4 regions of the Aeromonas salmonicida genome follow, and region 2 is predicted to be linked to each of the others. Evidence: riboswitches for the same ligand, from Rfam matches in the RefSeq annotation. Region 2 holds a riboswitch; each other region holds the start of a gene.
The links. A riboswitch is a leader RNA that binds a small molecule or an ion and turns the genes downstream of it on or off. The one in region 2 is predicted to bind cyclic di-GMP.

Region 1: another riboswitch for cyclic di-GMP. It lies ahead of ONZ54_RS19980 (hypothetical protein); the one in region 2 lies ahead of gbpA (N-acetylglucosamine-binding protein GbpA).
Region 3: another riboswitch for cyclic di-GMP. It lies ahead of ONZ54_RS17735 (glycosyl hydrolase family 18 protein); the one in region 2 lies ahead of gbpA (N-acetylglucosamine-binding protein GbpA).
Region 4: another riboswitch for cyclic di-GMP. It lies ahead of ONZ54_RS05030 (glycosyl hydrolase family 18 protein); the one in region 2 lies ahead of gbpA (N-acetylglucosamine-binding protein GbpA).

What each region holds. Positions count from the first base shown of each region.
Region 1 covers NZ_CP110645.1:4,287,012-4,290,742, reverse strand. Annotated here, with positions in the region: gene ONZ54_RS19985 (collagenase) at 1-1,247, opposite strand, end outside; gene ONZ54_RS19980 (hypothetical protein) at 1,757-2,089, opposite strand; cyclic di-GMP riboswitch class I at 2,178-2,264, opposite strand; gene ONZ54_RS19975 (fimbrial protein) at 3,187-3,729, shown strand.
Region 2 covers NZ_CP110645.1:613,224-616,954, reverse strand. Annotated here, with positions in the region: gene ONZ54_RS03065 (methyl-accepting chemotaxis protein) at 1-1,648, shown strand, start outside; cyclic di-GMP riboswitch class I at 1,912-1,997, shown strand; gene gbpA (N-acetylglucosamine-binding protein GbpA) at 2,064-3,488, shown strand.
Region 3 covers NZ_CP110645.1:3,824,127-3,827,857, reverse strand. Annotated here, with positions in the region: gene ONZ54_RS17740 (hybrid sensor histidine kinase/response regulator) at 1-1,675, shown strand, start outside; cyclic di-GMP riboswitch class I at 1,849-1,936, shown strand; gene ONZ54_RS17735 (glycosyl hydrolase family 18 protein) at 2,048-3,731, shown strand, end outside.
Region 4 covers NZ_CP110645.1:1,009,234-1,012,964, forward strand. Annotated here, with positions in the region: gene ONZ54_RS05025 (ExeM/NucH family extracellular endonuclease) at 1-1,744, opposite strand, end outside; cyclic di-GMP riboswitch class I at 2,041-2,126, shown strand; gene ONZ54_RS05030 (glycosyl hydrolase family 18 protein) at 2,242-3,731, shown strand, end outside.

The DNA.
Region 1 (3,731 bases), 1.2 Mb from region 2:
GCCTCGGCGGCGGCCGGGCCATCTTCCTTGTGCTTGCCGTAGTTGTGATAGTTGTGGGCGCGCACATATTCGAGCAGCAGCTTCATGGCCGGATGGGCGGGCTGATTGGCCGCCAGCAGACTCTGCATGCCCCGTGACACGGCCAGCAGCTTGGTGTCATCGTGGCCATAGTTTTCCTGCCAGACGGGAGCGGGCTGGCCGCTGGCGTCCTGCACTATCCTGGCGGCGTCAGCATCCAGCAGATCCGTGCCCGGTTGCTCCGGCTCGGAGCAGGCGCGGCCATCGGCGCGACGGCAGTCGAGCTGCTCCTCCTTGCTGGCCAGCACTATGGGGCGATTGAGCACCCGGCTCTCTTGCCACTCGTCGGTTTCCGGCAGTGTCTGCCATTCGCTGCCACCGACCGGGTATTGATAGCCGGTGTCTTTCAGTACTACCTGCACCTCGCTGCCGGCGGGCAGGGTCTGGCGGCAAACCCGATAGCTGATGGTCTTGTCCCCTTCCTGGCGGGTCTGGGGTTCATCGCACTCCTGCTGGGTTTTGGTTTCATCCAGCTGCCAGCTGTACTTGCGCCATACGTGGATCTCGCTCACCTGGCTGGCAGCCTGACTGCCTGGCACGGGTTGCAGGCGGAAGAAGATCTGCTCGAGGCGGCCATCCCGCTCGTTGGGGGTCTCTTCCAGCACGCTGAGTTGCTGCCAGTTTTGCGGCTGATATTGCCAAACCTGCTCGGCGCAGCGGCCCTGGGCGTTGAGCTCGCAGCGATCCAGCTCCTGCTCGCTGTGACCCAGTATGATGCGCTCGACCAGCGGCATACGATCCTGGCGCGGTGCGGTCGGGGTGCCGATCAATGGCTCCCAGCGGCCCTGCTCCATGCCGTAACCATAGTCATAGCTGCTGGCCGGGATGGCCTTGCCTGCCGGCACCACCTGCTCGCAGCTGAGGTAACGGATCTGCCAGCCCTGCTCAATCCTGAGCTGCGGCTCGCCGCAGACTTGCTCCGCCAGAGCACTGAGGTCGCTATCGTTCCAGTCGAAGCGGCGATAGACGCGCAGTTGCTGATAGGGGGCATCGTCATTGCGGGCGCTGAGCTCGTAGGTGACTTCGGTGACGCGATCGCTCAGCTGGCGGCTCGATTCACCGTTCAGCCGGTATGCTTGCCAGTCGGTGGGGGAGTAATTGGCCAGCGCCGAGGTGGCGAGCAGGCCCGGTGCTGCCAGAAGCAGCAACCTTGTACCCAGATTGTTCATTTTTATCCCTTTGGATGAGAGTCTGCGTGGTTATCGCGGGCAATGTACTAAGTTCCAAAAGGGTATCAACTCACCAATCAGGCCATATAAATCATTTATTTAGCATCTATCAAAACACATTGAGTCTCATTGGGGGCTGCAGTGATAGCAAGGACTCATCTGCCATCTGGGGGGGATCTAAGCCTCCACGCTGTGAATGTGATCCAGCTCTCGTTTGAGGTTTGCTGTGCCGTGGGCAGGTGTGCCTCATGTCCGAATGGTATGGAGGCTCTGTGCTGGCGATCGCCAGGCGTTTATGTGGTCATGATGCTGTGACCCAGGAAAGGGTGGATAGGGAAGGGGAACAGGTCGAGAGGACGCGGAGCAGAGGGGCAACCGAGACTGACAAGAGGGACGCGACACAAAGGCAACAGAGGTTGCTTTGCCAGTGGCCAAGACAGGCTGCCGACAAACCAATCGGTATGCCGGCCCTGATCCTCAAGCAATCCTGAGCCAGGCTCAGGAGGAAACTAGAGGTAACTGACGGTCACTATGGCCATGCTATTGCTGCCTTCTGACAGCTTGTAATTCAGGGTGCCATTGATGGCGTTGAGGCTGCCAGTTTGTCGCAGGCTGGCCAAATCCAGGGTTTGGCGCTGTGCGCCGGAATAGCAGGTCACGCTGTTGTCAGAAAAGTCACAGGGTGATTCATAAATGGTACCAGTCAGGGTCACTGTGCCATCGTAAGCCGACGCGGTAGCGGGCAACAGTGCAGCACCAAGCAGCAAGGCGGTGGCGGCTGAGGAGGCGCAACGGATAATGCTTTTGCGGACAGAACCGGTGGAGGGGATGCAAGTGTTCATTTTATGTCCTTTTCGTCACATGTCGTTGTACGAAAAGGGCAACGCAATCAAAGAGAATGGCATTCAGATCATGACATCACTCTTCTCAGTTGGCAGCTCCGCTGTCTTAGGTATCTACACCCTTAGACCGGTGGCTTTGCGTCCCGACCTTTCGATCGGTTTGCCCTTTACTCTATGTCCGGATGATAACACCCCACTTTGAGAAATCAATCGCTATAAAAAAAGATGGGATATAAGTCACACCTCACAAGTGTCGATTAGTATTGGTGGGGAAATATGCCGGTCCCATATTGATGATATTTTATTTCCTTCCAATTAAATTTATTATTATGAATGCCTGTGAAGAGTGAGCCAACAACTGCGGATGTTTTAAAGCCAATGTTATTTGACATGGAAACTTTGAATGTTATCCCTGCCGTGAGAGCAAGGTGTGACCTCTTGTGCATCACAGGCAGCTTCAGATAATCCTGATTGCCTGATTGCCTGATTGCCTGATTGCCTGATTGCCTGATTGCCTGATTGCCTGATTGCCTGATTGCCTGATTGCCTGATTGCCTGAACGTGATCAGAAACATGGCCAGGAGAGTATATTTATCGTGCTCAATGTTGGTTTTTTGTTAATTTGGTTTGTGGTGTGATTAGGTTATTGGTTAATTTAATATCGCCAATGTTCAATACAGTGCTGATAATGGTGTTTTGTTATTTCAATGTGTTCCGTTGCGATTGTAAGTGTATGATTTTAAAGTGTTTAAAAAAAGATTTATAAAAATCAAAATGTATTTGATGTGCATCAAATACGTCGTTAATTTGTTTCCCAAGCAAAGGTTGAAAGCAGTATTTCTACACGGCTTACATGGATATGTATTCGTGCAGATATAAAAGGTAGCGGGAACTGCCTTTGATACGGTCTTCTGCCTTGGCTTGATAAAATTGGACATACACAGAGCAACTGATTGTCTGGCTCATATCTTCACCGGCTTAATGAAGAAAAAGTCATGCAAGAGTAGCTGTGTGGCATATCGTCTCATTATTTAACACTGTGACTCCAGCATGGTTTAGGTAATGAGATAAAACACACGTTAATGTAGGTATAAAGAATGAACGCTAATAAAATTTTGGTTGCTATGGGTGTTGGTTCCATGCTGCTGTGCGGCTCTGCTGTTGCTGCCGGCGGTGCTGGTTCAGGTAAAGTCACCTTTAACGGTGAAATTATCAATGCCCCTTGCTCCGTTGCTCCCGAGTCTGTTGACCAGGTTGTTGAAATGGGCCAGATCAGCACCAAAGAGCTGGTCAAAGGTGGTGAGTCCAACTCCAAGCCGTTCAGCATCAAACTGCTGAACTGTGAAATCACTCCTGATGAAGATGCTGTAAAAGTCACCTTCAGTGGCATCAAAGATAGTATTGATCCGAGCCTGCTGATTATCGGTGGTGGTCAAGCTAAAGGTGCTGGTATCAAGATGACTGCTCCGGGTGGTGCTGCCATTGTATTGGGCGAGCCTACCACTGCCTTCAACTTGGTGAACGGTGATAACGAACTGCCCTTCAGCGCCGTGCTGAAAGGCTATGCCGACCAGACTGCCAACCCGCTGACTGCCGGTGCCTTCACTGCAGTGACCAACTTTACTCTCTCCTACGAGTAATA
Region 2 (3,731 bases):
CTCACTGGCGCTAGTCGGTTTCATCGCACTGCTGCTTATTTCGGCCAGTGCCTTGCATCGCAATCTGATGAGTGAGCGGGAGGCCCGGCTGCAGGCCGTGCTGGATCTCGCCATGAGCCGCATCCAGTCACTCGCCACCACCTTGCCCGCTGCACAGGCTCAGGCAGAAGCCAAGGCCATGCTCAACAGCATGCGCTTCGATGGCGACAACTATCTGTTCGTACTCGATGAAACTCGCCACGTTGTGGTACACCCCGTCAAACCGGAACTGGTTGGCCAGCAGATGGGCCAGAGCGGCACCGAGACAGCCGGGGATCACTGGCAACGCATGGTGGAACTCGGCAAGGGGGGCCAGCATGGCCGCCTTGAATACCAGTGGATAGGACCCTCCGGTGATGCCGCCCAGAAGATGTCGCTGGTCGCCGGCTATCAGCCCTGGGGCTGGATCCTGGGCTCGGGCGTACTGCTGCAGGACATTCAGGCCACCATCTGGTCCCAGTACCAGCTGATGGGCGGCGCCACCCTGTTGGTGATCCTGCTGATGGGGCTGCTGGGGTTTGCCATCAGCCGCTCCATCGTCAATCCCCTGGCCGAGATCAAGCGAGCCATGCAGCAGGTGGCGGCCGGGGATCTGGTGATCAGCATACCGGTACACGGCAAGGATGAAATGGGGGTCGTCGCCGCCTGTACCAACCAGGGGCTCGACGCCATTCGTCACGCCCTGATCGAGGCCAGCCAGGGGGCCCGCAACGTGGCAGATGCCGCCCTGCGGATCGCCTCCTCGGCAGAGGAGACCAATCAGGCGGTCAACAGCCAGCGGGATCAACTCTCCCAGCTCGCCACCGCCATGAACGAGATGAGCGCCACCATTGCCGATGTGGCGGGTCACGCCGAAAATACCGCCCGGGATACCCAGGAAGCCACCAGCGAGGCCGGGCTGGGCAACCGTGACGTGCATGCCAGTGTCAATGGCATACAGGCGCTGGCCACCGAGGTGGAACAGGCCACCCAGCAGGTCAATCAGCTCAAGGAGGGAGTGATGCAGATAAGCGAGGTGACAGCCGTCATCAGCGCCATCTCCGAGCAGACCAACCTGCTGGCCCTCAACGCCGCCATTGAAGCAGCCAGGGCCGGGGAACAGGGACGCGGCTTTGCCGTGGTCGCCGACGAGGTACGCCAGCTGGCGAGCCGCACCCGCCAGTCCACCGAGGAGATACAGAGCACCATAGCCCAATTGCAGCAGCGGGCAGTGACCGCCGCCAGTGCCATGGATGCCAGCCGCAAGCTGGCGGAGAGCAGCGTCAGCCAGTCCGAAAAGGCAGGGCAGGATCTCTCCCTCATCGTCAACCACATCCAGCATGTGAGCGACATGGCGATCCAGATAGCCACTGCGGCGGAACAGCAGAGCGTGGTGGCCGAGGATATGAACCGCAACGTCAGTGGCATCAATGATTCGGCACAGGAGATGTCACAATCCGCCACCTATCTGGCGAAAGAGAGCGAGCTGCTGGCAGACCTCTCCCGCAGTCTGGATGAGCGGCTGTCGGTGTTCAAACTGGGCACTGCCATCGATCAGACCCTGGCACAGCGGCTGGCCCCGCTGCATCAGCAATCACATCAGGCCGAACGCCCCCGCGCTCGCCACTGATCCGTCTTGCTCTGTCGCAATTCATCCTCTGCCAGCCCGCTGGCAGAGGATTTTTTCATTGATGAAAAATGTCGAATTTTTGCATTTTATCGACATGATGGGCGACATTCAGCTTAGCTTGCCGATTAAATACACCATTAAAAACATAACGTTAAGTTTTAGCTCTACTCCGATGAGTCAAGCTGTAAACATTTACACTTAATTAACTAATCAAAATTAGTCATGATGGTAGTGTCGCAAGACGCGACACCATGACCCTTTATGTAGTCATTTGGCAAACTGGTTGAAAGGCCAGGACGCAAAGCCTCCGGTCTAAAGACATGTCGTCCAGGATAGCGGGGTTGCCACACTCAGGTGTGTATCGGGGAACTCCCCTGCCAACTTGACTGCCCACATCTATCGAACAGAGGAATGTATGGCAGCAAAAATCCAACTCAATCACGTCGCGGCAGCGCTGGCGCTGCTGGCCAGTGGTGGCGTACTCGCCCACGGCTACATCAGCCAGCCCGAGAGCCGCAACTACCTGTGCAACAAAGGTGGCAACAGCCAGTGTGGCGCTGTGCAATGGGAACCCCAGAGCGTGGAGGGCCCCTCCGGCTTCCCGCAATCAGGCCCTCAGGATGGTCAGATTGCCTCGGCGGGCAGCTCCCGCTGGAGTGAGCTGAACGCCCAGACCAGCGATCGCTGGACCAGGCGTGAAGTACAGGCCGGGCCATTCGCCATCAGCTGGACCTTCACCGCCAACCATGTCACCCGCAACTGGCGTTACTACCTCACCAAACAGGACTGGAACCCGAACCAGCCGCTGACCCGTGCCGCCTTCGATCTCACCCCTTTCTGCGTGGTGGATGGCAACATGGTACAGCCGCCCAAGCAGGTCACTCACAACTGCAACCTGCCGGAGCGCACCGGTTATCAGCTGATCCTGGGGGTGTGGGAAGTGGGTGATACCAGCAACAGCTTCTACAACCTGATCGATGCCAACTTCAAGGGAGGCACTCAGCCCCCCTTGAGCTGGAGCCAGGGGGGCACCATTTATCCCTCCACCGATCTGGCGGCCGGTGACAAGGCCAGAGCTCTGGTGTTCGACGCCAATGGCGTGCGCCCCGATCTGCAAACCGAGTTGACCATCACCACCACGGAGCAGGGCCAGAAAAACAACTGGGCTCATGCCCTGGCCAGCAAGATCAATACGGAGCAGAGCCAGATCCGCGCCGGTCAGCAGAACGCCGACAATCAGTTCAACCCCGTCTACGGCCAGAACCCCGTCTACCTCAAGGCAGGCAGCGCACTGGAACGGGTCGAGATCCAGCTCGAACAGCTGCAACCGCCGGTGGGCAACGACATCAGCGTGAGCGGTCTGGAGAGCGAATACCTGCTCGACGACGGCAAGGTGACCCTCGACTTCACCATCACTGCCCAGGGGGATCTGACTGTCACCAACACCTTGTATGACCATGGTGGTGTGGCCAGGGGCCAGTCTGCCGCCGACATCAAGGACAGCAGCCAGAGCTTCACCATGCCGCTCACCGGGCTCAGCGCAGGTCACCACCAACTGGTGATCGAGGCCAAGCCAAAGGCGGGTGGCGAAGCCCTGCAGCAGACCCTGGACCTGATGCTCAAGGACTCGGCAGGTGGCGGTGACTACCAGTTCACCTTCCCGCAGGGACTGACCTCCTACACGGACGGCACCAAGGTGTTGCAACCCAAGAACGGCAAGGTCTATCAGTGCAAGCCCTTCCCCTACCGAGGCTGGTGCAGCCAGTGGTCGGCCAGCGCCACCCAGTATGAGCCGGGTATTGGCACCAACTGGCAGGACGCCTGGATTGCGCTGAACTGAGCCAGTTCTGAAAGTCGAGAGCGGACCTGAATGTCTGCCAGCGCCAGCCCGAATAAGCCGGGTATTGGCACCAACTGGCAGGACGCCTGGATTGCGCTGAACTGAGCCAGTTCTGAAAGTCGAGAGCGGACCTGAATGTCTGCCAGCGCCAGCCCGAATAAGCCGGGTATCGGCACCAACTGGCAGGACGCCTGGAGTGCGTTGAACTGAGCCAGTTCTGAAAGTCGAGAGCGGACCTTGATT
Region 3 (3,731 bases), 1.7 Mb from region 2:
GCAGCTCGAGGAGATCGCCACCATAGTGGACGAAGCCTCCGACGTGTTTCGCTTCAACCGCGGCCTGCTGCAGGGAGCCATAGAGCACATGGGGCAGGGGATCTCCGTGGTGGACAGAGAGCTCAAGCTGGTGGCCTGGAACCGGCGCTACATAGAGCTGTTCCACTACCCGCCCGGCCTCATCCAGATGGGGCGATCCATCGAGGAGATCATCCGTTACAACGCCGAGCAGGGGCTGTGCGGCCCGGGAGATATCGAGGCCCAGGTGGCACGGCGGGTCGCCTTCATGCAGCGCGGCAGCCCCCACATCTCGGCGCGGGAGCGACCCGATGGCCGGGTGATCGAGATGCAGGGCAACCCCATGCCGGCCGGCGGTTTCGTCATGACCTTTACCGACATCACCCCGTTTCGCGACGCCGAACGGGTGCTGCGGGAAGCCAACGAACACCTGGAGGCGCGGGTGGCCGAGCGTACCCACGAGCTGTCGGAGCTCAACCGCCAACTGCTGCTGGTGAACCAGCAGGTGGAGCGGGCCAACCACTCCAAGAGCCGCTTCCTGGCGGCGGTGAGCCACGATCTGACCCAGCCCCTCAACGCCGCCAAGCTGTTTACCTCTTCCCTGCTGGAGATGCTGCCGCCCCGGGATGAGACGGCCCGCATCGCCCGTCACATCGACGATGCGCTGGGGGCGACCGAGGATCTCATCACGGATCTGCTCGACATCTCGCGGCTCGAGGCGGGCAAGTTCAAGGCCAAAAAGCTCGATTTCGCCCTGCACGACGTGTTCGACAACCTCAAGGCGGAGTTCGGGGTGCTGGCCCAGGCGGGGGGCATTCAGTTCTCGGTGGTGGAGAGCAAGCTGGCTGTGTACAGCGACGTGCGTCTGTTGCGACGGGTGCTGCAAAACTTCCTCACCAATGCGTTTCGCTACAACCCGGGCGGCCGTGTGCTGCTCGGTTGTCGCCGTCTGGGGGACAAGGTGCGCATTGAGGTGTGGGACAACGGTCCCGGCATACCGCTCGACAAGCAGGAAGCGATTTTCGACGAATTTTCCCGCCTCGATCACTCCCGCACCGCCAAGGAGCAGGGATTGGGTCTGGGGCTCGCCATCGCCCGCGGCATCGCCCTGGTGCTGGGCCACAACCTGACCCTGCGCAGCTGGCCGGGGGCGGGATCCGTGTTTGCCATCACCCTCAATCTGGCGACCCGCCCTGTTGCAACGACGCAAGTGGCGGCGCCCGCCCTGCGGGACAGCCAACTGGAAGGCGTTCGGGTGCTTTGCATCGACAACGAGGGCGACATTCTCATCGCCATGCACTCCCTGCTGGGGCGCTGGGGCTGCGAGGTGGTGTGTGCCCAGAGCCAGGCTCAGGCGGAGGATCTCATCGCCGGCGGTTTCCTGCCGCAGCTGGTGCTCTCCGATTACCACCTGGATGACGGCAAGACAGGGTTGCAGGCCCTGCACATGCTGCGCCTCGCCCATGGCAACGACATTGGCGGCATCATCATCAGTGCGGATCGCAAGAGCGAGTTGCAGGCGCAGATCCGTGAACACGGCTACGGCTACATCAGCAAACCGGTCAAACCGCTCAAGTTGCGTGCGCTGATGAACAGCATATTGCGGCCTGCCAAACTTGATGATGATCACGAAACAAGTAATTCGTCTGATTTTTAATCTCAGCCCCGAGACGTCAAGATCGGCGCTTTCTTACACAACAAAGCGTCTTTTCTTCTCGTTTGGGGCTATTTTCCGATAAAAAGTGGCTTATTAATAACCTGCCAGGGGTTTGCCCTTCCTCGTTTAACTCCTTATATTCAACCGGCGATTATTTTTTGTCGCAAATCAAGTTGTGCAAAAGGCAAACCGGACGAAAGTCCGGGACGCAAAGCTTCCGGTCTAAGGGTCAGCAGTACCTAAGATAGCGGGGCCACCACAGGTTGTTTCGTCCATGGGCCAAGCCATGGCGCGATGTTGTCTGCGTTACCTGTCTGGTTGGCGTTGCCTTTTTCGTTGTTAATTCCAAGAACGAAATAAGGATATTCAACTATGTTAAGTCCAAAACCCTCAGTACTGGCGTTGTTGGTCGGGGGTCTGTGTGCCTCCTCTGCCTTCGCTGCCGCCCCCGGCAAACCCACCATCGGCTGGGGCGAAACCAAGTTCGCCATCGTCGAAGTCGATCAAGCCGCCACCTCCTACAACAAACTGGTCAAGGTACATGCCGATGGTGCGCCGGTCAGTGTGAGCTGGAATCTCTGGTCCGGTGATGTCGGCCAGACCGCCAAGGTACTGCTCGATGGCCAGGAGGTGTGGTCCGGCGCCGCGTCAGCCTCCGGCACCGCCAACTTCAAGGTGACCAAGGGGGGCCGCTACCAGATGCAGGTGGCCCTGTGCAATGCCGATGGTTGCACTCTCTCCGACAAGAAAGAAATTCTGGTGGCCGACACCGATGGCAGCCATCTGGTGCCGCTCAAGGCACCGTTGCAGGAGAACAACAAACCTTACGCCAACAAATCCGGCAAGGTGGTGGGGGCCTACTATGTGGAGTGGGGCGTCTATGGCCGCAAGTTCACCGTGGACAAGGTCCCGGCCCAGAACCTGACTCACATTCTTTACGGCTTTACCCCCATCTGTGGTGGCAATGGCATCAACGACAGTCTCAAGTCCATCTCCGGCAGTTTCGAGGCGCTGCAACGCTCCTGCGCTGGGCGGGAGGACTTCAAGGTCTCCATCCACGATCCCTGGGCTGCCATCCAGATGGGGCAGGGCAATCTCACCGCTTATGACGAGCCCTACAAGGGCAACTTTGGCAACCTGATGGCGCTCAAGAAGGCCTATCCGGACCTGAAAATTCTCCCCTCCATCGGCGGCTGGACCCTCTCCGACCCCTTCTTCTTCTTTGGTGACAAGACCAAGCGCGACACCTTCGTCGCCTCGGTGAAAGAGTACCTGCAAACCTGGAAATTCTTCGACGGGGTGGACATCGACTGGGAGTTCCCGGGTGGCCAGGGAGCCAACCCGGATCTTGGCAATGCCTCCGATGGCGAGACCTATGTGCTCTTGATGAAGGAGCTGCGCGCCATGCTCGACGAGCTGAGCGCAGAGACGGGCCGCACCTACGAGCTCACCTCCGCCATCAGTGCTGGCGATGACAAGATTGCCAAGGTGGATTATCGCGCCGCCCAGCAATACATGAATCACATCTTCCTGATGAGCTACGACTTCAACGGCGCTTGGACCAACACCGAGCTGGGGCACCAGACCGCCTTGTATGACGCTAGCTGGGATCCCGATACCCGCTACACCACGGACAAGGGGGTGAAGGCACTGCTGGGTCAGGGCGTCGAACCGGGCAAAGTAGTGGTTGGCGCGGCCATGTATGGCCGTGGCTGGACCGGCGTCAGCGGTTATCAGGGCAACAATCCCTTCACCGGCACCGCCACCGGCCCCATAGCGGGCACCGAAGCGGAAGGGATCTGGGAGAAGGGGGTCATCGACTACCGTGGCATCGCCAAGGGCAAGATGGCCGGTGACTGGCAGTACAGCTATGACGAAGTGGCCGAGGCACCCTATGTGTTCAAGGCATCCACCGGTGAGCTCATCACCTTTGATGACGACCGTTCGGTCAAAGCCAAGGGACAGTACGTGCTGGCCAACCAGCTCGGCGGCCTGTTTGCCTGGGAAATCGACGCCGACAACGGCGACATTCTCAACGCCATGCACGAGGGGCTGG
Region 4 (3,731 bases), 400 kb from region 2:
TCCGGGAGGCCGAGACTATCTTGCGCTGACCCTCGGTCGGCACATAGTCGGTCAGCACCCGGATCGCATCTTCCCTGGCGTAGGAGTTGAGGTCACCCACCAACATGACCATGCCCGGCAGCGTGTTCACCGTTTCGCCCAGTACCTTGGCGGCACTGACCCGGAACTCGGTACACTTGCCCTGCAGATCGGCCGGCTCCTTGCCGTCCAGGTTCTCCAGGCAGCCGGACCCCTTGGATTTGAGGTGGTTGACCACCAGGGTCAGCGGCTCCTTGCTGCCCTCGACGGTGAAGCTCTGCACCAGGGAGTCACGCTGGGAGGCCTGTTTCTCGACTCCTTTCGCGTCCTGGTATTTCTGTACCGGCAGCGTGATGACGCTGGCATCCCCCTGCGGCGTCAGCTTGGCGGGTCGGTAGATCATGGCGACCATGATGGCGTCGCCGCCGAAGAAGCGCTCGTCGCCAAGCAGCGCCTTGGGCAGGGCCACGAAGGCGTACTGTTTGTCGGCTTCCTTCTGTTGGGCGTTGAGGCTTTGCACCAGATCACTGATGGCTGAGTGGCTGTCAAAGCCGTTGTTCTCCATCTCCATCAGGCCGAGCAGATCGGCATCCATCTCAGTGATGGCGTTGACTATCTTGGCGCGCTGTTTCTGGAAGTCCTCCAGGTTTTTGGCGCCGCGGTTGCAGCCCTTGGCGCTGTCCGCATCCGCCTGATCCTTGCACAGCACATTGAGGCCCCCCCCCACGCTGGAGTGGCTGGTGAAGTAGTTGAGCACGTTGAAGCTGCCGATACGCAAATCGGTGCCATCGGCACGGGCCGGTGCGCTCTGGCGATCGTTATCGCCGGTGCGCAGCAGATCGCCGGCGGTGATCACCTGATCCTGCGGCACTATCAACCGGTATTCGTTGTAGCTGTAGCCCACCAGCGCATCCAGATTGACCGGGGCATCGCCGATGCGCAGATAACCCTGCTCCGGATCCCAGCCTGGCAGCCAGGGCAGTTTGCCATCGGCGGCCTTGAAGTCAGACTCGAGGAATACCCGGTTGCGGGCGTTGGCCCTGGCCAGCGCCTTTGCTTCCTTGCTGTCGGCGGCATGCAGCTGGGTCGGCTTCATCAGCGGTGCCTGGTGTGACAGCACCAGATTGTTGCGTTTGGCGGCGTAGTCATAGCTGAAGTTGCGGCTTACCTTGAGCGCGCTGTCAGCATCGAGGCGTACCCGCATCCCTTCGTGACGCTCCAGCGCCCGGGCCAGGGTCTCGTTTTCCAGTACCCGCAGCGGCACGGCGGCAGGCACAGAGCCCTGAGCGAGAACCTGCAGACGCGGGGCGCTGCTGTCAACGACCGGCTTGAGCTGGGTGTGGTTGTAGTACTCCTCGACCTTGGCCTCCAGACAGACTTCGGCACCCGGCTTGATGTCCGGGTACTTGCTGGCGAAGTTTTTGTCGTTGAGGTAGACGAAGATGCCATCCGACGTCTGGGGATTGTCATCCCCTTGCAGATCCTGCAGGTAGAAACCCTTGTTGAGACTCTCACCAAGTGCCGTGACCACCGCCTTGACCGTGACGCTCTGCGCACTTTCGAACTTGCCATCGGGGATGAGGGGACTCTTGCCACCAATGCCCTGAATGACGGGGATGGGGGTGAGGGCACTGTCAGCCGGGCAGCTGAAGCTGGCGGCATGGACGGACGGGGACGCGAGTGCAAACCCCACGGCCAGCGACAGCAGGGTACGTGTTCTTTTCATAACGGTTCCTTTTTTATTTTTTGCCAGTGTTTCCATAGCCTTGGCACCTTGACCAAGGGCGCGCATTGTCACATTTCTGGCACGTCATACCAGTGAGCCAACGCACATTACCGGGATGCAAATGAGGGCAGTGCTGGTTTTTTTGACCTGACTAACATTATGAAATTAATGACAAAATCATTAATTCACTGTTCTCGGGAAAGTGTGATCTGGCTTGCATCCACATATTTTTCTTCGAGAATGAAGATTGAGACTCTGCTGGTTGATTCCTATACTCGGCTTGTTCCTCACGGAACCCAGGTAAAGGGCAAACCGGTCGAAATGCCGGGACGCAATGCCTCCGGTCTCCAGATCAGTCGATCCAGATAGCGGGGCTTCCCAGGGTGAAGGTGGTGTTTGTGGCACGTCCATTGCCAGTTGTCTGCTCCCATCACGCCGGTTGCGCTTGTTCTTTGCCCTGGTGACCAATGCCAAGACAAAACAAGGAAGATAACAATATGCAACAGACCTTAAGGCCCAGCAGGCTTGCCATGCTGGTGGCCCTGGCTGCCATGCCCGCTTGGGCACAAGCCGCTTATCCCGCCTATCAGGCCGGCACCGCTTACAAGGCTGGTGATGTGGTCAGCAACGCAGGCGCTCTCTACGAATGCAAAGAATTTCCCTACTCCGGCTGGTGCGGGGCATCCCCCTATCACTATGCCCCCGGTGTGGGTGCTGTCTGGGCCGATGCCTGGAAGCTGTTCAACGACGGCGGCACGACTCCGGGCCTTGGGCTGGCAATCAGTTCGCCCGCTCTTGGTAGCGCTTTCAACGAAGGTGTACCCGTGGCCCTTGCGGTCACCCTGAGCGGCAACAGCAGCGCCCTGGTCAAGGTCGAGTATCTGATCGATGGTCAGCCGGTGGCGGTGAGCAGCGGGGCCCCCTGGTCGGCCAGCTGGGTCGCTACCGGTGTCGGCCCCCATCAACTCAAATCTCGTGGGTTGGACAAGGATGGCACTGTGCTGAGCGAGGCGGATGCCAGCTTCAGCGTCAACGCCGTGGTCGCGCCAGAGGCGCCCGGGGTGAGCATCAGCAGCCCGGCCAACGGCGCCAAGGTAACCCTGGGGCGCAGCGTGGCGGTCAGTGGCAATGTGACCGATGCCAACAATGACGTGGCCAGGGTCGAGCTCTACGTAGATGGCAAGAAGGTGGGCGAAGATACCAGCGCCCCCTGGCAGGTGAGCTGGACGCCCCAGAGCAAGGGGGCTGCCGCCCTCAAGCTGGTAGCGACCGACAAGGAAAATCTGGTGGGCGAGTCTGCCCAGGTCGATGTGCAGGTGGAAGAGGCGGCGCTGCCGCCCACAGGTGGCAACCTCTCTTGTGACATTCGCCAGATCTATCGCCCGGACGGTTACGAGTGCATGGGGGATGACCACGCCCGCCGGGTGATCGGTTACTTCACCTCCTGGCGCACTGGCAAGAATGGCCTGCCCGCCTACCTGGTGAACGACATCCCCTGGGACAAGCTCACCCACATCAACTACGCCTTCGCGGCGGTGGACGAGCAGAGTCACCAGATCAAGGTGGATGATGCAGCCACCAAGCTGACCTGGGATGGGGTGCCGGGCGCCGAGATGGATCCCGAATTCGCCTATCAGGGCCACTTCAACCTGATCTCCAAGTACAAGAAGCAGTATCCGGACGTGAAGACCCTTATCTCGGTCGGAGGCTGGGCCGATACCCGCGGCTTCTACACCGCCACCACCAAGGGCGACTGCTCGGTCAATACAGCCGGCATCAACGCCTTTGCCGATTCGGCGGTGAGCTTTATCCGCCAGTACGGTTTCGATGGGGTGGATGTGGACTACGAGTACCCCACCTCCATGAAGGATGCGGGCAACCCCAACGACTTCCCGCTCTCCAACCAGTGCCGTGCCAAGCTGTTTGCCAACTACGAGGTGCTGATGAAGACCCTACGGGCGCGGCTCGACAATGCCGGGACCGAGGA